Regions from separate parts of the Faecalibacillus sp. MSK20_93 genome, predicted to be linked through region 3. Evidence: predicted binding sites of a transcription regulator. Region 3 holds the regulator's gene; each other region holds the start of a gene.
The links. The regulator HrcA, encoded in region 3, represses chaperone genes, less so after heat shock. The targets are predictions, from matches to a motif close to TTTTAGCACTNNNNNNNNNNNAGTGCTAAAA.
Positions count from the first base shown of each region.

Region 1: gltB (glutamate synthase large subunit) is a predicted target of HrcA. The motif match lies at 3,930-3,960, and genes of this name have one in related genera.
Region 2: clpB (ATP-dependent chaperone ClpB) is a predicted target of HrcA. The motif match lies at 4,453-4,483, and genes of this name have one in related genera.
Region 4: htpG (molecular chaperone HtpG) is a predicted target of HrcA. The motif match lies at 4,330-4,360, and genes of this name have one in related genera.

Region 1 covers NZ_JAJDKA010000023.1:13,583-21,557, reverse strand. The annotation lists gene LJD34_RS08215 (glycoside hydrolase family 1 protein) at 1-1,082, shown strand, start outside; gene LJD34_RS08210 (threonine aldolase family protein) at 1,118-2,128, shown strand; gene LJD34_RS08205 (HU family DNA-binding protein) at 2,224-2,499, shown strand; gene LJD34_RS08200 (DUF4230 domain-containing protein) at 2,522-3,157, opposite strand; gene pduL (phosphate propanoyltransferase) at 3,259-3,831, opposite strand; gene gltB (glutamate synthase large subunit) at 4,102-7,975, shown strand, end outside.
Region 2 covers NZ_JAJDKA010000006.1:42,852-50,826, reverse strand. The annotation lists gene LJD34_RS16580 (LytR/AlgR family response regulator transcription factor) at 200-778, shown strand; gene LJD34_RS16730 (MetQ/NlpA family ABC transporter substrate-binding protein) at 1,089-1,409, shown strand; gene LJD34_RS03365 (V4R domain-containing protein) at 1,771-2,316, shown strand; gene LJD34_RS03360 (diguanylate cyclase domain-containing protein) at 2,303-3,589, shown strand; gene LJD34_RS03355 (hypothetical protein) at 3,698-3,937, opposite strand; gene LJD34_RS03350 (DUF4143 domain-containing protein) at 4,016-4,300, shown strand; gene clpB (ATP-dependent chaperone ClpB) at 4,542-7,109, shown strand; gene LJD34_RS03340 (RsmE family RNA methyltransferase) at 7,292-7,975, shown strand, end outside.
Region 3 covers NZ_JAJDKA010000015.1:41,012-48,986, forward strand. The annotation lists gene holA (DNA polymerase III subunit delta) at 1-846, shown strand, start outside; gene LJD34_RS06460 (L-serine ammonia-lyase, iron-sulfur-dependent, subunit alpha) at 855-2,066, shown strand; gene hemW (radical SAM family heme chaperone HemW) at 2,071-3,144, shown strand; gene LJD34_RS06470 (AAA family ATPase) at 3,196-4,839, shown strand; gene hrcA (heat-inducible transcriptional repressor HrcA) at 4,980-6,008, shown strand; gene grpE (nucleotide exchange factor GrpE) at 6,011-6,568, shown strand; gene dnaK (molecular chaperone DnaK) at 6,587-7,975, shown strand, end outside.
Region 4 covers NZ_JAJDKA010000007.1:23,480-31,454, forward strand. The annotation lists gene LJD34_RS03615 (Na/Pi cotransporter family protein) at 1-438, shown strand, start outside; gene LJD34_RS03620 (hypothetical protein) at 493-1,497, shown strand; gene LJD34_RS03625 (hypothetical protein) at 1,526-1,792, opposite strand; gene LJD34_RS03630 (nitroreductase family protein) at 1,792-2,328, opposite strand; gene htpG (molecular chaperone HtpG) at 2,382-4,271, opposite strand; gene LJD34_RS03640 (LURP-one-related/scramblase family protein) at 4,391-4,864, opposite strand; gene LJD34_RS03645 (hypothetical protein) at 5,138-5,350, opposite strand; gene LJD34_RS03650 (nitroreductase family protein) at 5,421-5,930, opposite strand; gene LJD34_RS03655 (Rpn family recombination-promoting nuclease/putative transposase) at 6,309-7,262, opposite strand; gene LJD34_RS03660 (hypothetical protein) at 7,733-7,975, opposite strand, start outside.

The sequences.
Region 1 (7,975 bases), on a different contig from region 3:
ATCACTGGGATATGCCACAAGCTTTAGAAGACCAATATCATGGTTGGGAAAGCAGAAAAATTGTTGATGATTATGTAAATTATGCCACAACATTATTTAAAAGATATGGAGATCGTGTAAAATATTGGATTACAATGAATGAACAAAATATCTTTACAGGACATGGATGGTTAGAAGGAATGCATCCACCAGGAAAAGTAGATGATATGAAAACATTCTATCAAGTCAATCATCATGCCAATATTGCACATGCTAAAAGTGTTATAGCTTTAAAAGAACTTCATCCAGAAGCAAAAGTAGGGGCTTCATTTGCTTATAGTCCAAGTTATGCTTATGATCGTAAACCTGAAAATGCAATGGCTAAAGCGGATTATGATGATTTACAAAATTATTATTGGATGGATGCTTATGCTTATGGACGTTATCCACGTGCTGCTATTCAATATTTAAAATCATTAGGATGTGCTCCTCTCTTCGAAGAAGGTGATGAAGCATTAATGAAAAAAGCAGCTTCACTTATTGATTTCATGGGTGTGAACTATTATCAAACATGTGTTGTTGAATATAATGATATTAATGGTGTTGGTAGTGATCATACAATGAATAACACTGGTAAAAAAGGTACCGCTAAAGTTCAAGGTGTACCTGGTCTTTATAAAAAACCACAAAATGAGTTTTTACCAACAACAGATTGGGATTGGACAATTGATCCAATGGGAATTAGAATGTGTTGTCGTGAAATTACTTCGCGTTATGATTTACCAATCGTTATTTCCGAAAATGGTTTAGGTGCATTTGATAAATTAGAAGACGGACAAATTCATGATCCATATCGTATTGATTATTTAAAACGTCATATCGAAGAACTTAAAAAAGCATGTGATGATGGTTGTCGTGTTCTTGCTTATTGTACATGGTCTTATACTGATTTATTAAGCTGGCTAAACGGATATCAAAAACGTTATGGTTTTGTTTATATTGATCGTGAAGAAGATGAAAATTCAGGTACTTTAAATAGATACAAAAAAGATTCATATTATTGGTATAAAAAAGTAATTGAAACAAATGGAGAAGAATTATAGGAAACAATGTTTCCTATTTTCTTTAGGAGGTTAAGGTGTATAACTTTGCAAGTGATTATTTAGAAGGAGCTCATCCACAAGTGATGGAAGCTTTAAATAAGACAAATTTTATTCAAACAGTAGGATATGGGGAAGATCAATATTGTCAAAAAGCTAAAGATAAAATAAAAGCTATATTAGAAAATGAAAATGTAGATATTCATTTTTTAGTAGGTGGTACACAGACAAATATGATTATGATTTCTTCAGCATTAAAAGATTATCAAGCTGTTATTGCTGTTGATAGTGGACATATCAATGTTCATGAAACAGGAGCTGTTGAATTTACCGGGCATAAGATTTTAACAAAGCCACATCAAGATGGAAAGATGATTCCTGAAATGATTGATGAAATCATGCGTGAACATCCTGATGAACATATGGTGCAACCTAAAATGGTATATATTTCACAAACAACAGAATATGGTACGTACTATACTTTAGAAGAATTAAAAGGCATTTATGAATGCTGTCAACAAAATAATTTATATTTATTTATAGATGGAGCAAGACTTGGAAGTGCACTTGTCTTGAAAGATGCACCAACTTTACAAGAGATGGCGCTTTATAGTGATGTTTTCTATATTGGTGGTACAAAAATGGGAGCCTTATTTGGTGAATGTTTAGTTATTATTAATGATGAATTAAAAACCGATTTTAGATATCATATTAAACAAAAAGGTGCCATGCTTGCTAAAGGAAGATTATTAGGAGTTCAATTTAATGCTTTATTTGAAAATGATTTATATCTAGAAATAGGAAAACATGAAAATGAATGTGCTGATATATTAAGAAAAGGATTCAAAGATAAAGGCTATAAGATGTATATTGAAAGTCCTTCTAATCAAATATTTCCAATCGTTGATCAACAAACGTTGGAAAAAATAAATAAAAACTATATAACAACGTATATGTTTAAAATAGATGACCAACATACATGTATACGTCTAGTTACATCATGGGCAACGTCCAAAGAAATATGTGAACAATTTATAGAAGAATTATAATTGATACATACTATTTTATTGTAAATAAATAGATAACGTAGTAGAATATGACTAGGATTTATTATCCTAAATTTCGAGAAATGGAGATAATAAAAATGAATAAAACTGAATTAGTAGAAGCTATTGCTTCAAGCACTGAATTAACAAAAACTGATGTAGATAAAGTAGTAACTGCTTTAGTTGAAGTTGTTACTGATGCTTTAGCTAAAGGAGATAAAGTTTCTTTAAAAGGTTTTGGTAATTTTGAAGTTCGTACTCGTAGTGAAAGAACAGGTAGAAACCCAAGAACTGGTGAAACAATGACAATTGCTGCAAGTAAAGCACCTGCATTTAAAGCAAGTTCTGCATTAAAAAAAGCTGTTAATAAATAATAATAGAAAACCGATGAGTTTGTTACTCATCGGTTTTTGCATCTTCAATTGTAATATTTAATTTATAATGATCTTTAATTTCTGGAATAGCCTGTAGATATGTGGTTAAGGTTTGTTCAGCTTTTGTTTTAGACTTTTCTAAAATACCATTAGAAATAGCTTCTTTTTCATTTTTTTTCTTTTCTTTAGTTGCAAAAGATTTATAATCGTTAATACTTATCTGATTAAAAATATTTGATGATTCATCATATACTTCAATAGATTTTTCATCAATTTCATGACTTAAAATTTTTGCTGCAGGTAAAGTAATATTTAATTGATCATTATCAATACTTATTTTAGCCTGTTTTAAATCAATCCCTGCTTTAATAGATCCATTATATGTAATAATAAAAGTTTTTTGTGTTAAAGGAATTTTCCAACCATTAAAAGATAATTTATTAGAAAATTTTCCTACCTTACTATAATCATATGAATAAAGTGCAAGCTCATTAATTTCAGTTAATTGATTTTTAATGGTTGTTGAAGTAATTTTATCATTGTTACTACCACTTGCATAATGAACACCTGCAAAAAAGATTGCAATAACTAAAACGATAATTGCTATAACACCACCAATAGCCTTTTTTGACTTTCCAAGAGTATCTAATATTTTCATGTCATCACCCACGAAGATTATATCATAATTTGTCGAAGTAAGATATTATAGGTATAAAAAAAGAATGATTTTAGAAATTATATCTAAAACCATTCTTTTTCTTATTTAATGATTTTACCGTAAACTTCTCTACCACAAGCTGCTGCATTACTTTCATCAGTATCAATATGCATAGCTGTTGCATATGAAGCGCTTACACGACAAACAACATCACCAAAGATCAAAGAACGTCCATCTGTATTAATTTCAACTTTAACGATTTCTTTATCTTTTACTCCAAATTTTTCAGCATCTTCAGGTGTTAAGTGAATATGTCTTTTTGCAGCAATCACGCCACAAGGAATTTCAACTTCTCCTGCAGGACCAACTAATTTACATCCAGCAGTTCCTTCGATATCTCCTGATTCTCTAATTAATGCTTGAACACCAATGCTTCTAGCGTCAGTTAAAGAAATTTCTACTTGAGTTTCTTTTCTTGTAGGTCCTAAAACAGACATATTTAATTCTCCTTTAGGTCCAATTACTTTTACTCTTTCAACACAAGCGAATTGACCAGGTTGAGATAAATCTTTTTTATTTGTTAATTGATGACCTTCACCAAATAAAGTTGCTAAATCTTTATCACTTAAGTGAATATGTCTAGCAGAAGTTTCGACAATAAACATACCTTCCATATTTTTCTCCTCTTTCCATATATTAATACTACATTTATTCTACTCTTTTTATCATTTAATGCCAATAAATAAAAAAAAAATAAAAAAATTTTTTCTCACTTTTGTAATAAATTTATTAATTTGCTAAAAAAAGATTATCAAATCATTGATAAAACATTAAAAAATGTATACAATCTAGCTATTTTTTAGGAAAATCATAAAAAAAACGCTAATCTTTACACATATTACTAAATGTGCTATTCTAACTGTACAAAAAAAGGAGGAACCTTTATGAACAAAGAAAATGTAGGTTTATATGATCAGTCATTTGAACATGATAACTGCGGAATAGGGGCCGTTGTTAATATCAAAGGATTAAAAACTTATAAAACAGTAGATGATGCTTTAAAAATCGTTGAACAATTAGAACATCGTGCTGGAAAGGATGCAGCAGGGGAAACTGGAGATGGTGTAGGAATCTTAACACAAATACCAGATGAATATTTTCAAAAGATTATTAAAGATTTTACATTACCTCAAAAAGGACATTATGGAGTTGGAATGTTCTTTATGCCTCAAGATGAAAAAGTACGTTTACGTGTCAAAAAAATGTTTGAAACAGTTGTTAAAAAAGAAGGATTAGAATTTTTAGGTTGGCGTGCTGTACCAACTGTACCTAGTGTTTTAGGGAAAAAAGCATTAGATGCCATGCCATATATTGTCCAAGCATTTATTAAAAAACCTCATGGCGTAAATTGTGGTTTAGATTTTGATAGAAAATTATATCAAGTGAGAAGAATTTTTGAACAAAGTCAATTTGAAGATACTTATGTATGTTCACTTTCAAGTCGTACAATTGTTTATAAAGGAATGTTCTTAGTACAACAACTTCGATTATTCTTTAAAGATTTACAAGATAAAAGTTATAAAAGTGCCATTGCTTTAGTTCATTCACGTTTTTCAACAAATACAATGCCATCATGGAAAAGAGCCCATCCTAATAGATTTATTGTTCACAATGGTGAAATCAATACAATTAAAGGAAATGCGAATAACATGCTCTGTCGAGAAGAAAACATGCAAACAGATGTTGTGGATACTTCAAAAGTATATCCTGTTGTTGATGTCAATGGTTCCGATTCAGCTATGTTAGATAATACATTGGAATTTTTAGTAATGTCAGGTATGGAACTTCCAAGAGCTGTCATGATGTGTATTCCAGAACCTTATGAAAATGATAAAAGCATGTCACAAGCAAAAAAAGATTTCTATGAATATAATGCTACACTTATGGAACCTTGGGATGGACCAGCTTCTATCTTATTTAGTGATGGAGACATCATGGGGGCTATCTTAGATAGAAATGGTTTAAGACCATCACGTTATTACATTACAAAAGATCATTATTTAGTATTATCTTCAGAAGTAGGATCATTAGATATTCCAGCTAAAGATATTGTTTTAAAAGAAAGACTAAGACCTGGAAAAATGTTATTAGTTGATACTGTTAAAGGTGAACTTATTGAAGATGATGTTTTAAAGGAAACGTATGCAACAAAACAACCTTATGGAGAATGGTTGGAAAGCAATTTAATTAATTTAAAAGATATGAGAATTCCTAGTATTAGAGTAGAAAGATACGAAGGAGAAGAATTAACTAAATTACAAAAGATTCATGGTTATAGTTACGAAGATACAAACTATATTAAAAACTTAGCTTTAACTGGTAATGAAAATATTGTAGCAATGGGAAATGATACACCAATTGCAGCTTTATCAACAAAACATCCACCATTATTTAATTACTTTAAACAATTGTTTGCACAAGTAACCAATCCACCAATCGATGCGATTCGTGAAGAAATTATTACTTCAACAAGTATTTGTATTGGTCGAGATGGAAATATGTTGGAAGATAAACCAGAAAACTGTCATTTATTAAAAATCAATCACCCTATTTTAAGTAATACAGATATTTTAAAAATCAAAAACTTGAAAAAAGAAGGCTTTAAAGTAGGTGAAGTTAATATTACATATATTAAAAATACTTCATTAGAAAAAGCAATTGATCGTGTTTTTGTAGAAGTAGATAAACGTTATCATGAAGGATGTAATATTGTTATTTTATCGGATAGGGCAGTAGATGATAACCATTTACCAATTCCTTCATTATTAGCTGTTGGAGCTGTTAACTCTTATTTAGTAAGAACTAAAAAACGTAACAGTTTAGCTTTAATTCTTGAATCAGCTGAACCAAGAGAAGTACATCATTATGCGACATTACTTGGATATGGTGTTTCAGCTATCAATGGTTATTTAGCACAAGATACAATCTTTGATTTAATTGATCAAGGTTTATTAGATAAAGATTATTATGCAGCCGTTGATGATTATAATAGTGGTATTTTACATGGTATTGTTAAAATTGCTTCTAAAATGGGAATTAGTACAATTCAATCTTATCGTGGATCACAAAACTTTGAAGCAATCGGTTTATCAAGTGATTTAGTGAATAAATATTTTTCTAAAACAGTAAGTCGTATTGAAGGAAAAACAATTAAAGATATTGAAAAAGATGTCGAATATAGACATGATCAAGTATATGATCCACTTGGATTAGATGTAGACATCTCATTAAACAGTGCCGGCGATCATAAAGAAAGATCAGGAAAAGAAGAACATTTATATAATCCAGCAACGATTCATAAATTACAACAAGCAACACGTTTAGGTGATTATCAATTATTTAAAGAATATTCAAAAATGATTGATGAAGAAGGAGCACATTTAAACTTAAGAGGTTTAATGCAATTTAAAAAGACAAAATCAATTCCAATTGAAGAAGTTGAATCTGTGGAATCAATTGTTAGAAGATTTAAAACAGGTGCGATGTCTTATGGATCAATTTCAAAAGAAGCACATGAAACAATGGCGATTGCAATGAATAGATTACATGGTAAGTCTAACAGTGGTGAAGGTGGAGAAGATCCAGAAAGATTTGAAACACTTCCTAATGGTGATAGTAAATGTTCAGCTATTAAACAAGTTGCCTCAGGACGTTTTGGAGTAACAAGTGAATACTTATGTAGTGCCAATGAAATTCAAATTAAAATGGCACAAGGAGCAAAACCAGGAGAAGGTGGACACTTACCAGGTGGTAAAGTTTATCCATGGGTTGCTAAAACAAGACACTCTACACCAGGGGTTAGCTTAATTTCACCACCACCACATCATGATATTTATTCAATTGAAGACCTAGCACAATTGATTTATGACTTAAAGAACGCTAATAAAGAAGCACGTATTTCAGTTAAACTTGTATCAGAAGCTGGTGTTGGAACAGTTGCTGCCGGTGTTGCTAAAGCAGGTGCAGGTGTTATCCTTATTTCAGGATATGATGGAGGAACAGGGGCTGCTCCTAAAAACTCAGTTTATAATGCAGGTCTTCCATGGGAATTAGGTTTAGCAGAAGCTCATCAAACATTGATCATGAATGATTTAAGAAGCCGTGTTGTTATTGAAACAGATGGTAAACTCATGACAGGTAGAGATCTTGCAATTGCTACTTTACTTGGAGCAGAAGAATTTGGTTTTGCAACAGCACCACTTGTAACAATGGGATGCGTTATGATGAGAGTATGTAACTTAGATACATGTCCAGTAGGGGTTGCTACACAAAATCCTATTTTAAGAAAACGTTTTAAAGGTAAACCTGAATATATTGAAAACTTTATGCGTTTCATTGCTCAAGAATTAAGAGAATATATGGCTCAACTTGGATTCAAAACAGTTGATGAAATGGTTGGTCGTAGTGATTTATTAGAACCTAAGGATGATGTTAAAAATATTGATTTATCAAAAATCTTAAATAATCCATTTACTTCTAGTAAACATAGTCATCATGAAAAAAATAATGAATATGATTTCAAATTAAATGAAGTCAAAGATACAACAGTTCTTTATAAACAATTTAAAGAAGCTTTAGATAAACATCAAGGTAAAGAAATTGATGTCCATGTTACAAATATCGATCGTTCATTTGGAACACTCTTTGGATCAGAAATTACGAAGAAATATGGAACATCATTAGAAGAAGATACTTTCAAAGTTAACTGCTATGGAGCAGGTGGTCAATCATTTGGTGCTTTCATTCCTCAAGGCTTAA
Region 2 (7,975 bases), on a different contig from region 3:
CTTTTAGTCATTATAACACTAATTTCTTAATGAAATATTGTTTTCGTGATATGAAAATAATATTTTATAAAAATTTCTTACCAAAAATAAAGGAGAGATATATTATTATCGATAAAATCAAAGTATTAAGGAGTATGTTATGAGAAAAATAGCTATTTGTGATGATAGTAAATTGGATCGATAGCTTTTAAAAGTTGTTATACAAACATATTTTGAAAATAATGAAGAAGAATTTAAAATCTTTGAATATGAATTAGGAGATAATTTATTAGATGATATTGAAGTAGAACTCTTATTTCTAGATATCATTATGAATGGAATGAAGATAGCTAGAAAATTAAGAGATATTCAATTTAAAGCACCAATCATCTTTCTTACAGCTCATGCAGACTATGCGGTAGAAAGTTATGAAGTATATGTTGCGGGATATTTGTTAAAACCTTATGATACAAATAAATTAACATTGCTTTTAGATGAAGTATTACAAAGAAGTGTTCAAAAAAGAATTGCTGTTAAAGTTAAAAAACAACATCGATATCTTGAAATTAATGATATTATGTATGTTGAAAGTGATAAACATGTATTAAATATTCATTTAAAAGATAGTAGAGTGATTCAAACAACAGAAAAGTTGAGTGAATTAGAAAAAACGATTAATTCAAAAAGATTTATTCGGTGTCACCAAAGTTATCTTGTTAATATGGATTATATAAAAGATGCGAAAACAGATTTTATTCTTAGTAATGATATAAGAATACCAATTAGAGTAAGAGGATGAAAAGAAATTATTGAAAGATATCATAAGTATTATAGTTCAGAAAGAATGAATGATCATTTATAAGGTACAATTGTTAGTTAATAAAACAATTGTACTTTTTAACATGTGGAAAAGTCTTTTATGAAATAGGGTACATTAAAATAGAAAAGTATTTTAATGCTTTTTAAGTTGGAGGAATTTTGAAATTTATAAAATGATGTAATAAATAGAATTTGATTATAATTGTAGTTATATTATATCTCAAAATTCAAAGAACAATTTTGCCAATTTATAGATACAAATGCAAAAACTTTGTCAAAGATATTGAAGGATATCAATCAAGCAAAGATGGAAAAAAGTTATCAAAATTGGTACATGTGGTTCAGCAGATACATTTAGAGCTGTACAAAAAGTTTTAGATGCTTATAATTTACCTAATGAGGCTTTAAATAATGGTGAAATTGATTTAAATTCATTCCAACATAAAGCTTATTTAGAAAATGAATGCAAAAAACAAGGGCATGATTTAACGACTATTGGAGATACATCTTCTGCTCCTTTTACATTATATTCTAAAAACGTAGATTCTTTAAAAGCATTAAAAACATTAGCTAGGGGAAAAATGAAGAAAACACTTTATGTTTTTATTTGAAAAGAATGTATATGCTTTAGAAACAAGTAAAATCTTTTCAGATGAAATAAATAGGATCATTGTAATGGGTCTATTATAGTGTAATATCATTATTATGGTCATTAAAGAAACAAGACGTAGAAAATGACAAAACTCATTTTCTTTTTATTTCTTTTTTTATAGAGAGAATATTTCTTTTTTTGACATGCAATTCCTTGAAAAAAAAGATATTTTTATATCCTTATAATAACGCTTACAATTGAAATTGTATTTTAAAATTATGATGATATAATAAGCTACGAACTTAAACAAATTTTAAAGAGAAAAAAGAACTTCAGGAATAATGAAGATAAATATTTATATGAATGTTAGGAGGGAAAATATGAAAAATATCTTTGAAGTATCTCTTGAAAGCCATTATCAATTTGAATGGGATAAATTAGGAAATATCAAAAAAGGAAGAGAACATTTAGGTGAGGAAATGCCGGTTCTTGTCTATAGATTATTAGAATACAGTATGAATGATGTCTTGTTTAAAAATTTTGGTATTGAAAAAACAGATGAAATTTTTAGACAAGCTGGTTATCTTGCAGGATGTGAATTTGCGAAAAATGCATTGCCTCTTGATGCTGATGAAAGTACATTTGTAAGTACGCTTGCTCAAACTTTAGAAACTTTAAAAGTAGGTATTTTAAGAATGGAAGAAGCGGACTTTGAAAAAGGTGAATTTGTAATTACAATTCATGAAGATCTTGATTGTAGTGGATTGCCACCAACAGGTGAAGTTGTATGTAAATATGATGAAGGTTTTTTTGCGGGAATTTTAGAAGCATATACCAAGAAGCCTTTTAAAGTAAGAGAAGTTGATTGCTGGTCTAGTGGAAGTAGAGTATGTCGTTTTAAAGGGACAGTAGATGATGATCGATAAGGATCAAGAACTTTTCTTAGATTACATTAAACAACTTTTATATAACACAGATGAAGCAACACTTTGTCGTGATGAACTTTCAGATGATGTAACACAGCTTGCAGATGGAATTGAATATTTAGGTGAAGTGATCAAAGATGAAAAGATTGTTTTATCTAAAATGGCCCAAGGAGAAGTAGATGAAGAATTTTCTATATCTCACAATTATTTAGCGGCTCCTGTTAAAAGCATTCAAAGTAATTTAAAGCATTTATCATGGGTTGCTCAAAGAGTTGCGGCTGGTGATTATAAACAACATGTTTCAAGCTTAGGAAGCTTTTCTGATTCATTTAATGAAATGATTGATCAATTAAGCCATTATCGAGAAAAGATGGAACATATCAGTAATACAGATGTCTTAACGGGAACTGCGAATCGACGTGCTTTTAATCAAATGATTAAAAAGCTTTGGGATAAAGATATTCCTTGTGCCATTGTATTTATTGATATTGATGGTTTGAAGTATGTAAATGATAATTATGGTCATTCTGGAGGAAATCGCTATATTAAAGAAGTATGTCAAATCTTGAAAATGAATTTAAAAGAAGATGAATTTATTTTTAGAATTGGTGGGGATGAACTACTTATTTTATCTAAAAAAGAAGATGCACATATATGTGAAGAACGTCTACTAGAAATACGCTTACAATTTAGAGAAGAAATGAAAAAGAAAGTACCGTATCCATGTGATTTTAGTTTTGGTTGTGTGGATATTGATAAAAAAGAAAACAAAACAATTAGTGAATATTTAAGTCTTGCTGATAAAAAAATGTATCATTTTAAAATGCAACATTATATTGATCAAAGACGACCTAAATACAGTAATCATATTGATAAAAGTGGTTTAGATAGTCGTATTTTTGATGCTTTTTCTCAAACATCAATCAACCGCTATGCTTATATATGTAATATGGAAACAAATGTTTCAAGATGGTCCGTACAAGCTGTCAAAGACTTTGATTTGCCTTATGAATATATGTATGATGCAGGTAAAATATGGGAAGAACATATTCATCCAGATGATTGTAAAGAATATGAAGAAGATATTGAAGCAGTTTTCTCTGGAAAGAAAGAATGTCATGATTTAACATATCGTGCACGTTTAAAAAATGGTAAATATATAAAATGTCGTTGTGAAGGATATGTCTTAAGAGGAAGAACGGCTAAAGAACCCAATCTTTTTGCAGGAATACTTACACGAGTCGATGAAGCAGTGAATTATGAAGAAAGATAGTTTTAAGTGGGATCAAGGTGATCTCACTTTTTTATTTATCAAAAAAGAAAAGACTAAGAACACCTAAAATAAAACATCCAGAGCAATCACATTGATAATTTGTTCGATTCAATTTGATTTTGATTTAAAAGTAAACAAAATCATACCAATAACAGTTGTTCCAAAGAATAAACAAATTGGAAATGTCATGATTTGAGGTAAAAGGCATGCAAAGTGAATACTTTTTCTACCGGTATTAAACCAATAAAAAGGAGAAAGAACACATAACTGTTTATTTAAAAAATGAATGTTTCGTCTCTTTAAAGCAACAAGTATTTTCCAAAGTACTTTCCCACAACCAATATACAAAGAATGACCTCTATAAAAAGAACAAATTATGAAAATGTGAAGCAATTAAAAGTATGGTTATACAAAAGAAAAGAATATTTGAAGATACTTGAAAAGTACTATATTGTAGATATTGGAATGCGCTATATGTTACTAGGAACACAAAAAATAGATGCTGGACATATTTTAGAAAATGTTGTGTATTTAGAATTATTAAGAAGAGAAAATAAAGTATTTGTAGGGAAAGTTGATCATTTTGAAGTGGATTTTGTTGCGCAAAATTCTAAAGGTATCGAATACTATCAAGTTGCATTAACTGTACGTGATGAAAAAACACTTCAAAGAGAGTTAAGACATCTTCAAGCTATTCAAGAATTACCCTAAAGTTATTCTTACAATGGATGATGATCCTGAAGTGCAATATGAAGGAATACGACGTATTAATGCACGAAATTGGTTATTAGGGCTAATTGAATAGTTTTATTAGTGTTAAATAATATAGAATAGGGGATCTTTTAAAGAGGATTTTTTTAATTTTTTAGCACTTAAGTGTTGACAGTGCTAAAAATATGGATATAATAAAATTAGCACTAGGGATAAAGGAGTGCTAAAGGAGAGTGATAACATGGATATCGAAAAATTTACAGCCAAGATGCAAGAGGCAATTCAAAAAGCAAGTCAATTAGCATTAAGTTATAAGCATCAAGTAATTGACATTGAACATGTATTGTATGTTTTATTGAATGATAGTAGTGGTATTTTTCCAAGGGTGTTATCTAAGCTAAATAAAGATAAAAATCATTTCATTCAAGTATTAGAACAAAGGCTTCAACAAAAAACGACACTTGAAAATATTGATGTCAATAGCATGAGAATAAGCTATAGCTTAAATGATTTACTTGCGAAAGCAAATAGTCAAATGACATCGTTTAAAGATGAATATATGTCTGTAGAACATGTCATTATGGCTTTATTTGAAATAAATGAAAATTGGGTCAAAGATTTATTAAACCAAGAAGGTATGAATAAAAAGGATACAAAAAAGGTGATTTTAGAAATGCGGGGTGATCATATGGTAGACAATCCAAATCCAGAAAATACTTATGAAGTATTAGAAAAATATGGACGTGACTTAACAAAAGATGTGGAAAATGGAAAATTAGATCCAGTTATTGGACGTGATGATGAAATTCGTCGTGTGATTCAAATCTTGTCACGTAAAACAAAAAATAATCCAATTTTAATTGGTGAACCAGGTGTTGGTAAAACAGCCATCGTTGAAGGATTGGCATGGCGTATTTATAAAAATGATGTACCAATTTCTTTACAAAATAAAACTTTATATGAACTTGATTTAGGTTCACTTGTAGCTGGTGCTAAATACCGTGGTGAATTTGAAGAAAGATTGAAAGCAGTTTTAGGTGAAATTAAAAAAGCAAATGGAAATATCATCTTATTTATTGATGAAATCCATCAATTAGTTGGTGCTGGTAAAACAGATGGTGCGATGGATGCTGCTAACTTATTAAAACCAATGTTGGCTCGTGGTGAACTTCATTGTATTGGAGCAACGACTTTAGATGAATATAGACAATATATTGAAAAAGATGCAGCTCTTGAAAGACGTTTCCAAAAGGTACAAGTTGATGAACCAACAATTGATGATAGTATTGCTATCTTACGTGGTTTAAAAGATTCTTTTGAAAGACATCATGGGGTTAAAATCAATGATAGTGCTATTATTGGGGCTGTTAATTTATCACAAAGATATATTACGGATCGTTTCTTACCAGATAAAGCCATCGATTTAATCGATGAAGCGTGCGCTTCAATTCGTATGGAAATTGATTCTTTACCAGAAGAATTAGATGGTATTACACGTGAAAAGAATCGATTAGAAATGGAAAGAATTTCGATTGAAAAAGAAGATAGTAATGAAGATAATGTAAAACGTTTAAATGATATTAAAGAACGTATTGCTTCTTTAACTGAACAAGAAACAGCATTAAAAGCAAAATGGAAAGAAGAAAAGTCTTCATTAGATCATATTAAAGAATTAAAGAATCAAAAAAATAAACTTGTAGCTTTACAAGATAAATATATGCAAGAAGGTAATTTACAAGAAGCTTCTAAACTTCAATATGGTGATATTCCAAAAATCACCAAAGAAATTGCTGATCTTGAAGCAAAAGAATCGGATGATGCTTTACTTCAAGAAAAAGTAACTGTTGATAATGTCTCAGAAGTTATTTCAAGATGGACAGGTATTCCAATGAATAAATTAATGGCTTCTGAAAGAGAAAAACTTTTAGCCTTAGATGATACATTAAAAGTACGTGTTATTGGTCAAGATGATGCAATCACTAAAGTAACAGATGCTATCTTACGTAGCCGTGCTGGTATCAATGATGAAGAAAAACCAATTGGTTCCTTCTTATTCTTAGGTCCAACTGGGGTTGGTAAAACAGAAGTGGCTAAAGCTTTAGCAGAACAATTATTTGATACTGAAAAGAATATTGTGCGTATTGATATGTCTGAATATATGGAAAAATTCAGTGTCTCTCGTTTAGTAGGAGCTCCACCAGGATATGTTGGTTATGAAGAAGGTGGACAATTAACAGAAGCAGTAAGACGTCATCCTTATAGTATTGTATTATTGGATGAAATTGAAAAAGCCCATCCTGATGTTTTCAATATCTTACTTCAAGTCTTAGATGATGGACGTATTACAGATAGTAAAGGTAATACAGTTAGCTTTAAAAATACAATTATTATCATGACAAGCAATATTGGTTCTCAATATTTATTAGAAGGAAATAATGAAGAAAATAGAAAACTTGTCAAAGAAGAATTAAAAGCGCACTTTAAACCAGAATTCTTAAATCGTATTGATGAAATTGTTATGTTTAATTCATTAGATAGTTCAGTAGTAAGAAAAATTATTGATAAATTTATTGGTCAATTAGTTCATCGTTTACAAGATAAAAAGATTACGATTTCTTTAACTGATCAAGCTTATCAAATGATTCAAGAAGAAGGATTTGATCCAATCTATGGAGCAAGACCATTAAAGAGATTTATTCAATCTCAAATTGAAACAAAACTTGCTAAAGAAATTATTAAAGGAACAGTTCATCAAGGACAACATGTAGAAGTTGATTATCAAGATGGATTTGTTTTAAAAGCTCAATAAGGAAGTAGTATAAAAGCTACTTCTTTTTTTATAAAACTATTTTGTATTTAGAAAGAAAATAATAGCTAATTAAGTACGAAAAATCGTACTTTTCTTTTTGAAATTGTAGGAATATAAATAAAAATGTAAAATTGTTTTTTCTTGGGGAAATATTATGCTAGAATATGTTGGGGTGAAAGACGATGCAAAAATATTTTATAAATGAAAATATCGAATTAAATAAATCTTTCAAAATAGAAAGTAGTGATCAACATCATATAGAAAAAGTAATGCGTAATAAAAATGGTGATCAAATTATTTGTGTAGACTTAAAACATATTCAATATTTATGTTTAATTGAAAATGTTCAAGAAGGTACAATTTTACCAATTGAAAAATTAGATATTAATAATGAATTAGATGTAGAAGTTACACTTGTTTATGCTTTACCTAAAGGAGATAAATTTGAATTTGTTTTACAAAAAGCCTGTGAGTTAGGAGTTCATCATATTATTCCATTAAGTTCTAAAAGATGTGTTGTTAAACTTACTAAAGACAAATTCAATAAAAAACTGCCCCGCTATCAAAAAATATTAAAAGAAGCAAGTGAACAATCAGGAAGAAATAGAATACCTTCAATAGAAGAAGTAAAAACAATTAAAGAATTAAAACCCTATTTAAAAGATTATAATTTAGTGGCTTATGAAGAAACTGCTAAACAACATGAACATGGTGAATTATTTCATACTTTACAACAATTAAAAGCAGGGGATCAATTATTGATTATTGTTGGTTGTGAAGGTGGCTTTGATGAAAGTGAAATTCAAGAATTAAACGAGATGGGCGTTAAATGTTGTTCATTAGGTAACCGTATTTTAAGAAGTGAA
Region 3 (7,975 bases):
TATGATGTTTCTAAAGAGGGAATGAAAGTTGTTTTAGAAGATGTAATGACACCTCCTTTTTTAAGTGATGAAAAAATGGTTGTTATTAAAAAAGCAGATTTTCTAACAACCAAAAAAATAAAAAAAGATAATCATGATATAGATTATTTTATGCAATGTTTACCTTATTTAGATAAAACAGTACATCTTGTTATTTTTAATGATGAAAAGAATTTTGATGAAAGAAAAAAAGTTGTCAAGATGTTAAGAAAAGAAGCACAGTTTTATGAAATCAATCCTTTAAATTATTATAAAGTTTCTGATACAGCAAGACAGGCTGTTAAAAAAAGAAATTGTACTATTGATGATGATGCTTTAGAGTTACTTTTAAGTAGAAAAGGAACAAATTTAATGGATATTGCTAGTGAAGTAGAAAAGCTTTGTTTATATACACAGCATATTGATATTCATTGTGTTGAAGAACTTGTCAATCGTCCCTTAGATGAAAATGTTTTTGATTTAACAACAGCTATTTTAAGTAAAGATAAACAAAAGATGATGTCTATTTATAAAGATTTAATGACAATTAATGAAGAACCAGTTAAATTGATTGTTTTGGTAGCTAATTCTATGCGTTTGATTTATCAAGTAAAATTATTAGATAGAAAAGGGTATACTGATCAAGAAATTGCTAAAATGTTGGCAGTTAATCCTTTTCGCTTAAAATATGTAAGAAAAGAAGGCCAATTTTTTCAAATAGATGAACTACTTAGATGTTTAAATGAATTATCTTTATTGGATGTTAAAATTAAGACGGGACAAATAGATAAAAAATTAGGCTTAGAATTATTTATGTTAAGAATATAGGAGAAATTATGGAATCATTAAGAGAATTGTTTAAGATAGGATTTGGACCATCCTCTTCACATACAATGGGTCCTCAAAGAGCAGCTTCTAAAATAAAAGAACAGTATCCAAATGCTTCACGTTTCGAAGTTGAATTATATGGGTCGCTTGCCTTAACTGGAAAAGGTCATTTAACAGATTATATTATTAAACAAACATTGGGCAAGCAAACGATTGTTCGTTTTAAAAGTGATCGTTTACCTTATCATCCAAATGGCATGAAATTTTATGTGTACCAAGATGAAAAAGTTCTTGATACAATTACTGCTTATTCTATAGGTGGAGGAACTGTTGAATATGAAGGAAGTAAGTTGCAACAAACAAAACAAATCTATCCTCATAAAAATCTTAAAGAAATTATTCAATATATTGAAGACAATGGTATTTCCTTCTATGATTATGTTTTAAATTATGAAGATGAACATTTTAAGGCCTACTTATTTGAAGTGTTAGATAGTATGTTTACCTGTGTACAAAATGGCTTACATCATGAAGGAGTGATTCCTGGAAGGTTACAACTAAAAAGAGTTGCTAAAAGTATGTATCAACAAGCAATCAATACGCGAAGAGAAAGTGATCGAGAAAGATTGCTTGTTTCAAGCTATGCTTATGCTGTTTCTGAGGAAAATGCCTGTGGTAATAAAATTGTTACTGCGCCAACATGTGGAGCAAGTGGAATTTTACCAGCTGTTTTATTTTATTGTTATAAACAATTAGAAATTCCTCGTAAAGAATTGATCAAAGCTTTAGCGGTTGCTGGTTTATTTGGAAATGTCATTAAACATAATGCGACAATTTCAGGGGCTGATGGCGGATGTCAAGCAGAAGTTGGCAGTGCTTGTGCAATGGCTGCAGCAGCCTATGGTTGGATTTTAGAACTTAATAATTCTTTAATTGAATATGCTGCAGAGATGGGGCTTGAACATAATTTAGGACTAACATGTGATCCGGTTGGTGGCTATGTTCAAATTCCTTGTATTGAAAGAAATGGTTTTGGTGCTTTACGTGCAATCGATGCAGCAAGTTATGCTAAACAATTAGGTTATTTAAGAAAGAACAAAGTTTCATTTGATTCAATTGTGAATGTTATGAAAGAAACTGGAAAAGATTTAAATAGTGCTTATAAGGAAACTTCTTTAGGTGGACTAGCAAAGGAATTTGGTTTAAAAGATGGAGACTAGAAGTTTGTATGTACACATTCCTTTTTGTGAATCTATTTGTAGTTATTGTGATTTTTGCAAGGTCTATTATGATCAAAAACAAAGTGATCTCTATTTACAAAGATTAAATGAAGAATTATCACAAATAGAGCAACATCATTTAAAAACGATTTATATTGGAGGGGGAACCCCTAGTGCTTTAAATGATGAACAATTAGAAAAATTAATGTCAATGTTAAAACCCTATAGTTTAGAAGTGGAAGAATATTGTATGGAAGTTAATCCAGAGTCAATGGATTATTATAAGTTAAAGATTTTAAAAAAAGGTGGTATTAATCGTTTAAGTATTGGTGTACAAACGTTTCAAGATCATTTATTAAAAGAAATAGAGCGTCATCATAATACAATCCAAGTAAAAAATATTATTAAATATGCTAAAGAAATAGGTTTTGATAATATCTCAATTGATTTGATGTATGGGTTACCAAAACAAACAAAAGAAGATATTCAAAAGGATATAGAAATTTTAAAATCTTTAGATTTGCAACATGTTTCTTATTATTCTTTGATTTTAGAAGAAGGAACGATTTTAAAATATAAAAATTATCAGCCTTTAGATGAAGAAAGCGAATATCAATTAACATTATTCATTGATCAAGAATTAGAAAAAATAGGTTTTGAAAAATATGAAATTTCTAATTATGCTAAACAAAGATATCAATCGAAACATAATCTTATGTATTGGTACTATAATAATTATTATGGAATAGGATTAGGTGCTTGTAGCAAAATTGATGGACAAATTATAGAACATAGTCGATCACTTACTAAATATTTAAATGGTGATTTTAAAACAACAACAATTGATGAAACAAAAGAAGAAACAATGTTTAATCAAATAATGATGTCACTTCGTTTAAAAGAAGGGCTAGATTTAAATAAATTTAAAGAAAGATATCAAGAAGATGCCCGTATTCTATATAAAGAAGCGATTACTAGAAATATAGAAAAGGGTAGATTGATGATTGAAAATGATTATTTAAAAGCAACTCAAGAAGGTCAGTATGTTTTAAATGATATATTAATTGATTTTATGTAAAGTGGTATACGGATAATAAATGGTTTATAATAAAACAAAGAGGTGATGAACATGAAGAAAATACCAACAGGAATAAAAAGTTTTAGTAAGCTTAAAGAAGAAAATTACTACTTTGTTGATAAAACGTTAATGATTAAAGATTTTTTAGAAATAGGATCAGAAGTAACACTTGTTACAAGACCTAGAAGATTTGGAAAAACAATTAATATGTCAATGATGTCAGAATTCTTTGATATTACGAAAGATTCTAAAGAAATCTTTAAAGGTACTAAAATCATGGATACACCTTATGTAAGTGAAATAAATCAATATCCAACGATCTTTATCTCTTTTGCGGATGCAAAAAGAGATAAAGTAGCGGTTGTTTCCACAATAAAGATGCAAATATTAAAGCAATGGAAAAAATATAAATATATCTTTAAAGGTTTAGATGAGTTTGATTTACCAATATATCAATCCCTATTAAAAATATTAACACAAACAGAAGATGGAAGTCTTGTAGGAATAAATGATGCGATAGCTTTTTTAATGGATAAATTACAAGATTACTATCATAAGGAAGTAATGGTCTTTATTGATGAATATGATACACCTTTTATAGAAGCACATACAAAAGGGTTCTATGAAGAAGTAAGAGGAGGATTATCAGGTTTGCTTCATAATTCTCTTAAAACATCGAACAGTTTAAAGTATGCCTTTATTACAGGTATTCAAAGAGTAGCTAAAGAAAATATCTTCAGTGATTTAAATAATCTTGTTGTTTGTGATGTAACGGATCAACGTTATGCTGCTTATTTTGGCTTTGACAGTGATGAAACAAAAGAATTACTAGAATACTATGGATTAGAATTAAATAATAAAGTCAAAGAGATGTATGATGGCTATCATATAGGCAATCGAGATATCTATAATCCATGGTCATTATTAAATTATGTTGATACAAAAGAATTGACATCTTATTGGGTCAATACCAGTGCCAACAGTATGATCAAGACAGCTTTGAAACAAGCAAGCTATACATTTAAAAATCAATATGATAAACTCATTAAAGATGGTAAGTTAGATACCTATGTTTCAATGCAGACAAGTTTCTTTGAAGAAGCGGATAATTCAACTTTATGGGGATTGTTTGTCAATGCAGGGTATCTTACAGTTACAAAAGAAATAGATCTTTTAAAAGGTAAATATTGTATCGAAATACCAAATAAAGAAGTCGAACAGGAATTTATAAAACTGACAGAATATCAGTTAGGATTAAGCAGTGGAACATTAGATACAGTAACTGAAAGTCTAACCAAAGAAGATCAAGAAACATTTTTAGAAAGCTATCAAGAAATCTTAATGGTACCAAGTTATCATGATTTACAGAAAGAAAACAGTTATCATATGATGATGCTAGGAATGTGTTTATGTTTAAATAAAGATTATGAAATCATTTCTAATAGAGAAGTAGGAAAAGGAAGAGATGATCTCATCTTAAAAGCCAAAGATGAAAAGAAAACATCATTCGTCTTAGAATTCAAATATCTAAAAGAAGATAAAAAAGATCTTGAAAAAGCATTAGATGAATTATCTAATAAAGCTATTCAACAAATCAAGGATAATAAATATGATTATGGATTAAAAGGAAAAGTCATTTATATAGGACTTGCCCATCATGGTAAAGATGTAAGTATTAAATGGGTTGAAAGTTAAGGGCCTCTGTTAAGTAGACAGAGGTTCTTTATTTTACGATTTTTTTTGATTTTTTAGCACCAAGTTATTGACAGTGCTAAAATAAAATGTATAATGTATTTAGCACAAGAGAAATAGGAGTGCTAAAGGTGGTGAACTTGATGTTAACAGCAAGACAAATGCTGATATTTAAATGTATAGTTGAAGAGTTTATTGAAAATGCTGAACCGGTTGGATCCAAGGCATTGATGGTAAAATATCAACTTCCTTATTCAAGTGCAACGATTCGTAATGAAATGAATTTTCTAGAAAATTATGGTTATCTAGAAAAAACACATATTTCTTCTGGAAGAGTACCTTCTAAAGAAGGCTATCGTTTCTATGTTCATAATTTAGGAAAAGTTGATTTGGATGAAGGAACAAAAAATCAAGTTGCTACAATTATTAATAAGCATCGTCGAAATTTAAATGAGATGGTGCATGAAAGTTGTAACATGTTGAGTGAATTAACTCATCTTACAAGTGTTGCATTAGGAAATGCTTCAGATGATATGCTGCAACGCATCTCTGTTGTTCCTTTGGATGATGGACGTGTAACAGCAATTATCATTACAAGTCAAGGTCATGTTGAAAATAAAGTTTTCCAATTTTCAAGTGATGTAGAAATGGAAGATTTATTAAGTTGTGTTAATGTGATGAATGAATTATTGATAGGAACACCTATCAGTGAAGTAGCATTTCGTTTAGAACGAGATGTTCGACCAATTCTTACAACGCAAGTGAAGCAACATGAAGAATTATTTAATGCGTTTTTGGAAGCATTCGTTAAATTTGCTTCAAATAGTGTTTATTTTTCTGGAAAAGAAAATATTCTCTATCAACCAGAATTTAATGATGTGGATAAATTAAGAAGACTTGTAAGTGCTTTTGAAAATTCAAAAGTGTGGAAAACTCTACCATTATCGAGTGAGGATGGTATTCAAATCAATATTGGAAATGAAACACCTCTAGGAAAAATGAATGATGTTTCAGTAATCTCTGCTTCATTTAAAACAGGGGAAACATCAAAAGGTTCTATTTCGGTAATTGGTCCAACAAGAATGCCTTATGAAAAAGTAGTGGCATTAGTAGAGTATATATCTGAAAATATTGAAAAGGCTTGTTTAGAAGATAAACAAGATGAGAAATAGAGGTGAACAAATTGGCTGAGGAAACTAAAGTTGAAAAAGAAGTAACTGAAGAAGTTGAAGAAAACAAAGAAGCTGAGGCTGAAGTTGTTGAAGAGGAAAAAGTTGATCAAGAAGATCAAATTAAAATTCTTCAAGGTGAAGTTGATAAATGGAAAAATGATTATTATAAAGTGTTTGCGGATATGGAAAACATTAAAAGACGTATGCAAAATGAACATGCAAATAACTTAAAGTTCATGATGCAAGGTTTTATTGAACAAATGTTACCAATCGTTGATAACTTTGAAAGATCATTAGCAATTGAAAATCCAAGTGAAGAAGTGGCAAACTTCTTAAAAGGATATGAAATGATTTATAAACAAATCATGACATTATTAGAAAACCAAGGAGTTAAAGTGATTGAAGCTGAAGGTAAAGAATTTGATCCTAACTTCCATCAAGCAGTAATGACTGTAAGTGATGAAAACTTTAAACCTGGTATGGTTGTTGAAGAGTTACAAAAAGGTTATATGTTAAAAGATCGCGTTATTCGTGCATCTTTAGTAAAAGTAAGTGAATAAAATAGGAGGATTTATATTATGGCAAAAATTATTGGTATTGACTTAGGAACTACAAACTCATGTGTAAGTGTGTTAGAAAACAATGAAGTAAAAGTAATTGCAAACCCAGAAGGAAATCGTACAACTCCTTCAGTTGTATCTTTCAAAAATGGTGAAATTATTGTTGGGGAAGCTGCAAAAAGACAAGCAGTAACAAACCCTGATACAGTAATGTCGGTTAAACGTTATATGGGTACTGATCATAAAGAAAACGTAAATGGTAAATCTTATACACCACAAGAAATTTCAGCAATGATCTTACAAAACTTAAAAGCAACTGCTGAAGCTTATTTAGGTGAAACAGTAACAAAAGCAGTTATCACTGTACCTGCATATTTCAATGATGCTCAAAGACAAGCAACAAAAGATGCTGGTAAAATCGCTGGTTTAGATGTTGAACGTATCATCAACGAACCAACTGCTGCAGCATTAGCATTCGGTCTTGATAAATTAGATCAAGAACAAAAAGTATTAGTATATGACTTAGGTGGTGGTACTTTCGACGTATCTATCTTAGACTTAGCTGATGGTACATTTGAAGTATTAGCTACTGCTGGTAACAATAAATTAGGTGGGGATGATTTCGATAAGAAAATCATGGACTACATCGTAGATGAATTCAAAAAAGAAAACGGAATTGATTTATCTAACGATAAAATGGCAATGCAACGTATTAAAGAAGCTGCAGAAAAAGCTAAAAAAGACTTATCTGGTGTAATGCAAACTCAAATTTCATTACCATTCATTTCAGCTGGTGCTGCTGGACCATTACACTTAGAATTATCATTAACAAGAGCTAAATTTGATGAAATTACAAGAGACTTAGTTGTAGCTACTGAAGGACCAGTTAGACAAGCATTAAGTGATGCTGGAATGCAACCAAGTGAAATTGATCAAGTATTATTAGTTGGTGGATCTACTCGTATTCCTGCTGTTCAAGAATCTGTTAAACGTTTACTTGGAAAAGAACCTAACAAATCAGTAAACCCAGATGAAGTTGTATCTATGGGTGCTGCTATCCAAGGTGGAGTTATCGCTGGTGACGTTAAAGATGTCTTATTATTAGATGTTACACCACTTTCATTAGGTATCGAAACAATGGGTGGAGTTATGACAGTATTGATTGAAAGAAATACTACAATTCCAACTACTAAATCACAAGTATTCTCTACTGCTGCTGATAATCAACCAGCTGTTGATATCAACGTATTACAAGGTGAAAGATCAATGGCTAGAGATAATAAACAATTAGGTTTATTCAAATTAGATGGTATCGAACCAGCTCCAAGAGGAGTACCTCAAATCGAAGTTACTTTCTCAATTGACGTTAACGGTATCGTAAATGTTAAAGCTAAAGATTTAAAAACT
Region 4 (7,975 bases), on a different contig from region 3:
GATATGAAATCAATTAAAGATCTAGAACGTGTCGGTGATTTATGTATTAACTTAACTCAATTCTTTGAAGCTGTTTATGATGAAAAAGATGATTTTTCATCAGAAGCTAAAGATGACATTATCGCCATGATCAATATGGATATTGAAATGTTGAATCATGCAATGGTGGCTTTTGATAAACATGATTTAGATGATATTATTTATGTTGATGATCATGAAAGTAATTTAGATTATTATAATAAAAAAGCAAAACAAAGACATATTCAACGTGTTACTAATAAAACTGAAAAATCAGTTATTGTCAATTCTACATACGTTGATATCTTATCCAACTTAGAGCGTATTGGTGATCATTGCCAAAACATAGCTGAATCTTATATGTTAGAAGAAGAAAACTTCAAACCTGATTATGAAGTTGATTCTGCATTTAATCAATAGTCATGGATTTCCATGACTATTTTTGTTATGATGTAACAGTCAAAGGAGTCACATATGTATAAATTATTAGATTATGATATAACTGAATATAAACAATTAGAAAACACCTTGAATGAGTTATCTAAACAAGGTTACAATCCTACTTCTTTAGGTAAAATCAGCCGTTTTGAAAAAAATGAGAAACACTACTACTTCCATGTAGATTTACTAATCAAAAAACCGGCAACCCCTAAAAGAAAAGCATTACATGATTTTATTAATGAATATGAAAAACAAATGTTTGATTATTATGGTAAAATAGGAAAATTTATTATTTTTACAACAGATAATAAACGTGCTTTACCTAAAGAAAGACAAAAAGCAATTGATGAATACTTAAGTACTCGTAAAATCTCTGTAACCACTTATTTTGTTTTATGGATTTTCTTTGCTTTTTTTGTCGCACAGCTTGTTTTACAAAAAAATCAGATTCAAGAATTTCTTACAAATGGAAGTATTTTAATTCATTACTTACCTCTTCTTCTATTTGCGACAATTCTTATTCGTTGCCTTTATAAAATTGTTTTAGCCTGTCAAAAAAGCTTTGGAAAGATTATTAAACATATCTTCTACGCTATGACTATAGTTACTTGTGTAGTGGCTATACTTGGATGTATTTTAGATGTTACTGATAGAAAAGATATTCCTTTAAATCAAAATATTTTAACCTTGCAAACATTTGATAAAGAAACAAATTTAAAAAAATATCCAAACTACAAATATACTAAAAGTTTTATTGTTGAATCTACTTCTTATTTTGAAGAAAACAACCAAGGTGATCTCATGTATAGTAAAGATTATTGTTTTAAATCAACTGACAAAACAAACACTTTCTTTAAACGTTATTTAAAAACGTATGATGATGTTCCTGTTATTAAAATCGATAAAAACACTTATCTCTTTAAACTTGATACATCGTATGATACTTTACTGTATAAAAAAGAAAATCATTTCTATTTTGTTTCTGCAAACTTTAGTTTAAAAAATGATTATCAAAATATTATTGAGTTTTATAAATAAACAAAAAATCCACCCCAAAGTGGATTTTTTATTTACCTGTAATAATAAGATAGATAAGAAGTAAAGCAATAATAATCATTGTTGCAACAAGGACACGTCTTTCAAATTCGCTATAATCATCATGACAAAGATAGTGTGCTAAATAGTTAAGAACTAACGCCATAAGCAAAAAGATTCTTCCAACCATAAAATAAGACGTATTCATCACCACCGGTTCAATAAGCAATAAAACATCAACCAAATTGATTTTATATTTATGATGTGGTTTGCAAATTTTATACAGTAATTTCTTCATTAATAAAACGTACTCACTTCTTCTATTGTTTTTCTTTTTGGCATACTTGGTTCAATATTTGGATAACCCACACCTATGACAGAAACAATCGTTTCTTGTACAGGTATTTCTAAAAGTTCACGAATCGCTCTTTCATCTCTGATTCCCATAACAAGTGTTCCTAAACCAAGTTCAGTTGCTTTAAGAATTAAGTTTTGATTAGCTAGTCCACAATCATAAACACCCCAACCATTTTGTAATTCGTTGTCAGGACTTCCGTTTCTTTGAAAACCTGCACGATCTTTAACAAATGTTGTCACAATTAAAACAGGTGCATCAGCTATATTTTTTTGATTAAATTCAGGTAAACATTTTTTCTTAAATTGTTCCAACATTTCTTTTGATTGAATAACATGATATCGTGAGGTTTGACTATTTTTCCAACTTTCTGAATAGATAGCTGCTTGAATCATTTCTTCAATTTTTTCTTTTTCTACAGGTTGTTGTTTATATTTACGAATACTTCTTCTTTGTTGTAAAACATTTTGTAACTCCATAATTTTCACTCTCCTGCTTTTATTATAAAAGAAAAGACTATCGAATGATAGCCTTACTTATTTAATTCAATCATAAGCTCACAAATCTTATTTGAAAAAGCCACTGGATCTTCAATAGATAATCCTTCAATCAATAATGCTTGATCGAATAACAATGAAGCATAATCATTGATCTTATCTGCATTATTTTGATAAACATTTTGAATTGCCTTGAAAATATCATGATTTGGATTGATTTCAAGAATTCTACCTGCTTTAACATCTTGACCATCAGGCATTGCATTTAATACTTTTTCCATTTCAAAAGATACACCTTGATCAGATACTAAACATACTGGATGAGATTTTAATCTATTTGATACTTTAACATCCACTACTTTATCTTTTAAAGCTTCTTTTAATGATTCTAATAATGATTTATTATCTTCATTGATTTTTTCTAATTCTTTCTTTTCTTCTTCACTATCTAAGTTTAAATCACCTTGAGCAACGTTTTTGAAAGCTTTAGAATCATAATCTCTCATCATTTGAATCATGAATTCATCAACATTATCCATCATGTATAAAACATCAAAGTCACGATCTCTAACAGCTTCTACTTGTGGTAAATGAGAAATCTTTTCTTTTGTTTCACCACTTGCAAAGTAAATTTCTGTTTGTCCTTCTTTCATGTTTTCAACATATTCTTTTAAAGTAATCATTTTTTCTTCTTTACCAGAGTAGAATAAAAGTAAATCTTGTAATTTATCTTTTAACATTCCATAGCTTTGATAAATACCAAATTTTAATTGTAAACCAAAGTTTTTAAAGAATTTTTCATATGTTTCACGATCTTTTTTCAACATATTTGTAAGTTCACTTTGGATTTTCTTTTCAATACGATCAGCGATGACTTTTAATTGACGGTCATGTTGTAACATTTCTCTTGAAATATTTAATGATAAATCTTGTGAATCAACTAACCCTTTAACAAATCTAAAGTGTTCTGGAATTAAATCACTTGCTTTATCCATGATAAAGACACCTCGACTATAAAGTTGTAATCCTTTTTCATAATCATTTGAATAGAAATTCATTGGTGGTTGACTTGGAATAAACAATAATGCATCATAAGAAACATTTCCTTCTACAGATGTATGAATAACTTTCATTGGATCAGAGAAATCATTGAATTTATCTTTATAGAATTCATTATATTCTTCATCTTTAATATCTTTTTTATTTCTTTTCCATAAAGGAACCATTGAATTTAATGTTTTATTTTCAACAACATCTTCATATTCATCACTATCTTCTTTTTTCTTAGATGTTGTCACATCCATTTTAATTGGATAATGTACATAATCAGAATATTTTTTAACTAAAGATTCGATATGATATTGATCTAAATAATCATCATAATTTTCTTCTTCTGTATTATCTTTTAAATAAAGTTTAATTGTTGTTCCTGTTGGTAAGTTATCTGTTTCAAAGATTTCATAACCATCACTTGCTTCAGATACCCATGTATATCCTTGATCACTACCATAAGCTCTTGAAGAAACTTCTACTTTTTTAGCAACCATAAATGCTGAATAGAAACCAACTCCAAATTGTCCGATGATATCAATATCATCACTTTCAGTTTCATTTTTAAATTTGAAAGAACCACTATTAGCAATCGTACCTAAATGTTCTTCTAGTTCTTCTTTATTCATTCCAATACCATGATCAGTAACAGTCAATGTTCTATTTTCTTTATCAAAAGCTAAATCAATTGTAAGATCACTTTTATTGATTTCAGAAATATTTTCTGTTAATGCTTTATAATAAAGTTTATCTGTTGCATCACTTGCATTAGAAATCAATTCTCTTAAAAAGATTTCCTTATGTGTATATATAGAATTAATCATTAAGTCTAATAATCTTTTCGATTCTGCTTTAAATTGTTTTTTTTCTGCCATAATATATCCTCCTTTAGCACTCCTGTTATTTAAATGCTAAAGATAGTATATTACTTTGTTTTAGCATAGTCAAGCGCAGAGTGCTAATTTTTTAAGAAAATAAAATGATTGACTTACAATCATTTATTTTGACTACATTTTTGAGCATCTATCGCAAGAACAATCATCAAAACATAAAAGGCATCTTCGTCATGTTCTATTGTTAAAGAATATGTATCACTCATATGAAAGATTTCTTTATTAATTAAACCAATAATATTTCCTGAATAATCCACGATCTGATAATCCCATTCCCAAAAATTTCCTTCTATTTGCCAATCTTTATAATCTAAAATAAATTTAGGTTTAAAGAAAGTAAACTCTTTGGTAATTTTACCAATATATTCATCATTTTCATATAAAGCAAAACGTGGTAAAAACGTTAATATTTCTTCTTTGATCGTACCAATATGTTCACCATACTTATTATAAATAAAAAGTTTATGTCCAAAACTGAGTTGTCCTTTCACTGTATAGACAGTTTCCCCCTTTTCATCATATATATCATAACTGTCTAGCCATGAAAAAATACGCTGTTTAAATAATAGTTTCATAAGATTCCCTCCAATTATTTTAATAATGTCTATTTCTTCTTGATTTTTCAATATCTATTACGGTTGTTAAAATGACGAAATCTAAAATATCTTCCTTTAAATCAACTGAAATATCATATGTATCTAAAATATTTTATGATCTTTTTTCAATTCTTCCAATAAGATAATCATTTTCATCTTTTATTTCATAATTATATTCAACATATTCTCCATCAACATTCCATTTTCGATAATCCACTAAAAAATAAGGAATAAAATAAGAAAACTCTTTTTCTACAGCACCAATATATTCCTCATTTTTATAAATAAAAAAATAGCTAATTTAGGATCTTGTTCAATCTTAGCAACAATATTTTCATGAGCATCATATATATAAAGTTGATACATAATTGCCATTTTTTTTATAATATATAACCATTCATTATTTTGATTTGTTACATAAAAGCGAAAAATAAAAGATGGTTGTTGTTTAAATAACAGCTTCATCTAGCTCACCTCTTACCCTAATTGTAACAAAAAAATAACAAAACAAGCAAAGATTATTTTGTTATAAAAATTATAAGTATTTAACTGTTTCAGCCAATTCTTTTTTTAAATGATGATTAGGAAGTGGTTCTTTTTGATTTCCATATCCTAAATCCAACATCATAACAACTTCTTCATTTTCAGGTAAATCTAAAGCTTTTTTCATTTCTTGAGGATTAAAGAAATTGATCCAACAACTATCAATTCCTGCATTATAAGCAGCCAACATTAAATGGGTGGCTACAATGGTAGCATCTTCAATTCCTGAATTTCTTTCATTACCTGGATAATCAAAAACATTGTTTTTATCATAAGCTACAACTAAAACAGTAGGTGCATGATAACGACAAGGTGTACATGCATCTATTTTATCTAAATATTCTTTTGATTGAACAACATAGATTTTTTGTTCTTGCAAGTTTTTAGCCGTTGGAGCAACTCTTCCTGCTTCTAATATTTCCGTTAATTTTTCTTTTTCTATTTGTTGTGTAGAAAAGTCTTTACATGAATATCGGTTTTGAATAACATCTTTAAATTCCATAATATTATCTCCTATCTTTTTTTCTTTTCTAATAAATATATTAAATATTTGAGCATAATGTTGTAAAGAAAAATTCTCAAATACTTGATGTTTTCTATAGAAAAAAGTTTATTAAATAACTTTAAGAAATTTTTCCTCTTTCATACCCTATTCTTTGACTTCTTGTCATGTTCTTACTTTTTATTTGTTTGATTTTTATATAAAAAGTCGTGGAGCTTCAAATTTTGCGTAATTGGAACGAAGACATCCACGACATATATAATAGTATATATTTCAACTTAACAAAAGAAAAGAGGGTTTGATTTTTTATTTATTTTTTCAACAGTCTAAACAAATCATTTTATTTGACTTGCTTTTTCTTGCTTAGATATTAACTTATTAATTAATGATTTTTAAAACATCTTCTTCATTTGTAATATTAAATATATTACGTGTTAATATATTTAGTTTTTCTAATGTTGCATTGGTTAGTTGTAATTCTAGATTATTTGAAATAGTTCCTAGTTTGATTTCTAATTGCTCTTTTAGTGTACTTCTCTTTTCTTCGAGTTTTCCTTCACTTCTTCCAACAAGAATGCCTTGTTCACGTCCTTGCATTCTTCCTTCATTTCTAAATCCTTCTGCCATTCTTTCCATTCCTTCACACATATCGATTTCATCTCCTTCTGGTAAGTCTCTAATTAAATCTAAACTTCCTGTAATGATGGCTGCATAAATAAAGTTATCTCTATTCATCTTTATTCTTCGATGTAATCCCTCATAGTTTCCTTTATACATCTCTTGGATGGCTTCTATAAAATATCTTGTTTGTTCATCTTTGATCTTACTGGTATCTATTTCTTTGACATCAACAAATATAAATTTCCATTCATTTATATATGCTTTTAATTCTTCTGGTATATCAAAATAATTACTTAGTTTTACTAGGGCATTCCATTTCTTATCACCCGTATAAAAAACGATCATAACTTGAGGAACTAATCCTTTAATCTTTTTGTTTTTTAACTGTTTTAAATACTCCATCATTTCATAGTTGCCACATCGTATCACCATGTTCTTATCGATCGTACTTTGATGTTCAATACTAAGAAGACAATAGACACCATTGATATCCGTTTTTACGATAATGTCCCTTCTTCTTTTTTTATCTTCTGCACTTTTTGTATCATCAATAATAAGTGACATATCATTTTCATAACGTACAAGTCTTTCAGGATGAATGACTTGTTTGCCATCAAACAAGATGGCATTGGAAAAAGAAACAAAACTGATATCATTACTTAAGAAGGTACGACAGGCACTATCAGGTGTTAAATTATTTGTTAGGATCAATTATTATTACCTGCTTTCTTTTTGATTTGAGGTAACTTATCTAGATTTGTTACAAATAAATTGTATCATATATCCTTCTCTATTTCGTCTCGAATTTGTTTCATATTTGTCTCAATTTTATCTCAAATTTAATTCACAAATACTTCTTTTCTACTATTATTATATACTTTATTTCATTTTAATTCATTGGACAGATTGTCCAATGAATAACTATTCATGAATACAATAAAAGCCTGTCAACAAATTATTTTGTCAACAGGCTAAAATACATATTACTAGTCTAAATCAGCACCAATTATCCCCTATACTATAATTTTCTATAAGCCCTTATAAATGCTCATTTATTTATATACAATTCTATATAATTTCTATTGATTTTTTACTGTTTTTTAGCTTCATTCGTCCATTTGTCGTCCACAAAAACAAAAAAGAACCTACTCAAAATTGAGTAGGTTTTATGTTCATTAATATTAACCGTGTTTGTAAGCAGAAAAGTCATGATCTATACCAAAAATATGAAATATAGCCTTACATTTCTTACTTCTATATCCAATCAAGCGATATTTATTTCCTCCAAATCTAATAACCCATACTTTAGTATCTCTAGTAAGGTTTAATTCATTTTGAGGATCTAGTGCATTAAAATTGATTTGTGAGTAATCTAGCAATTCTCTTCCACCTTGAAATTTATTCTTACTTCTCAAGGATTCCCA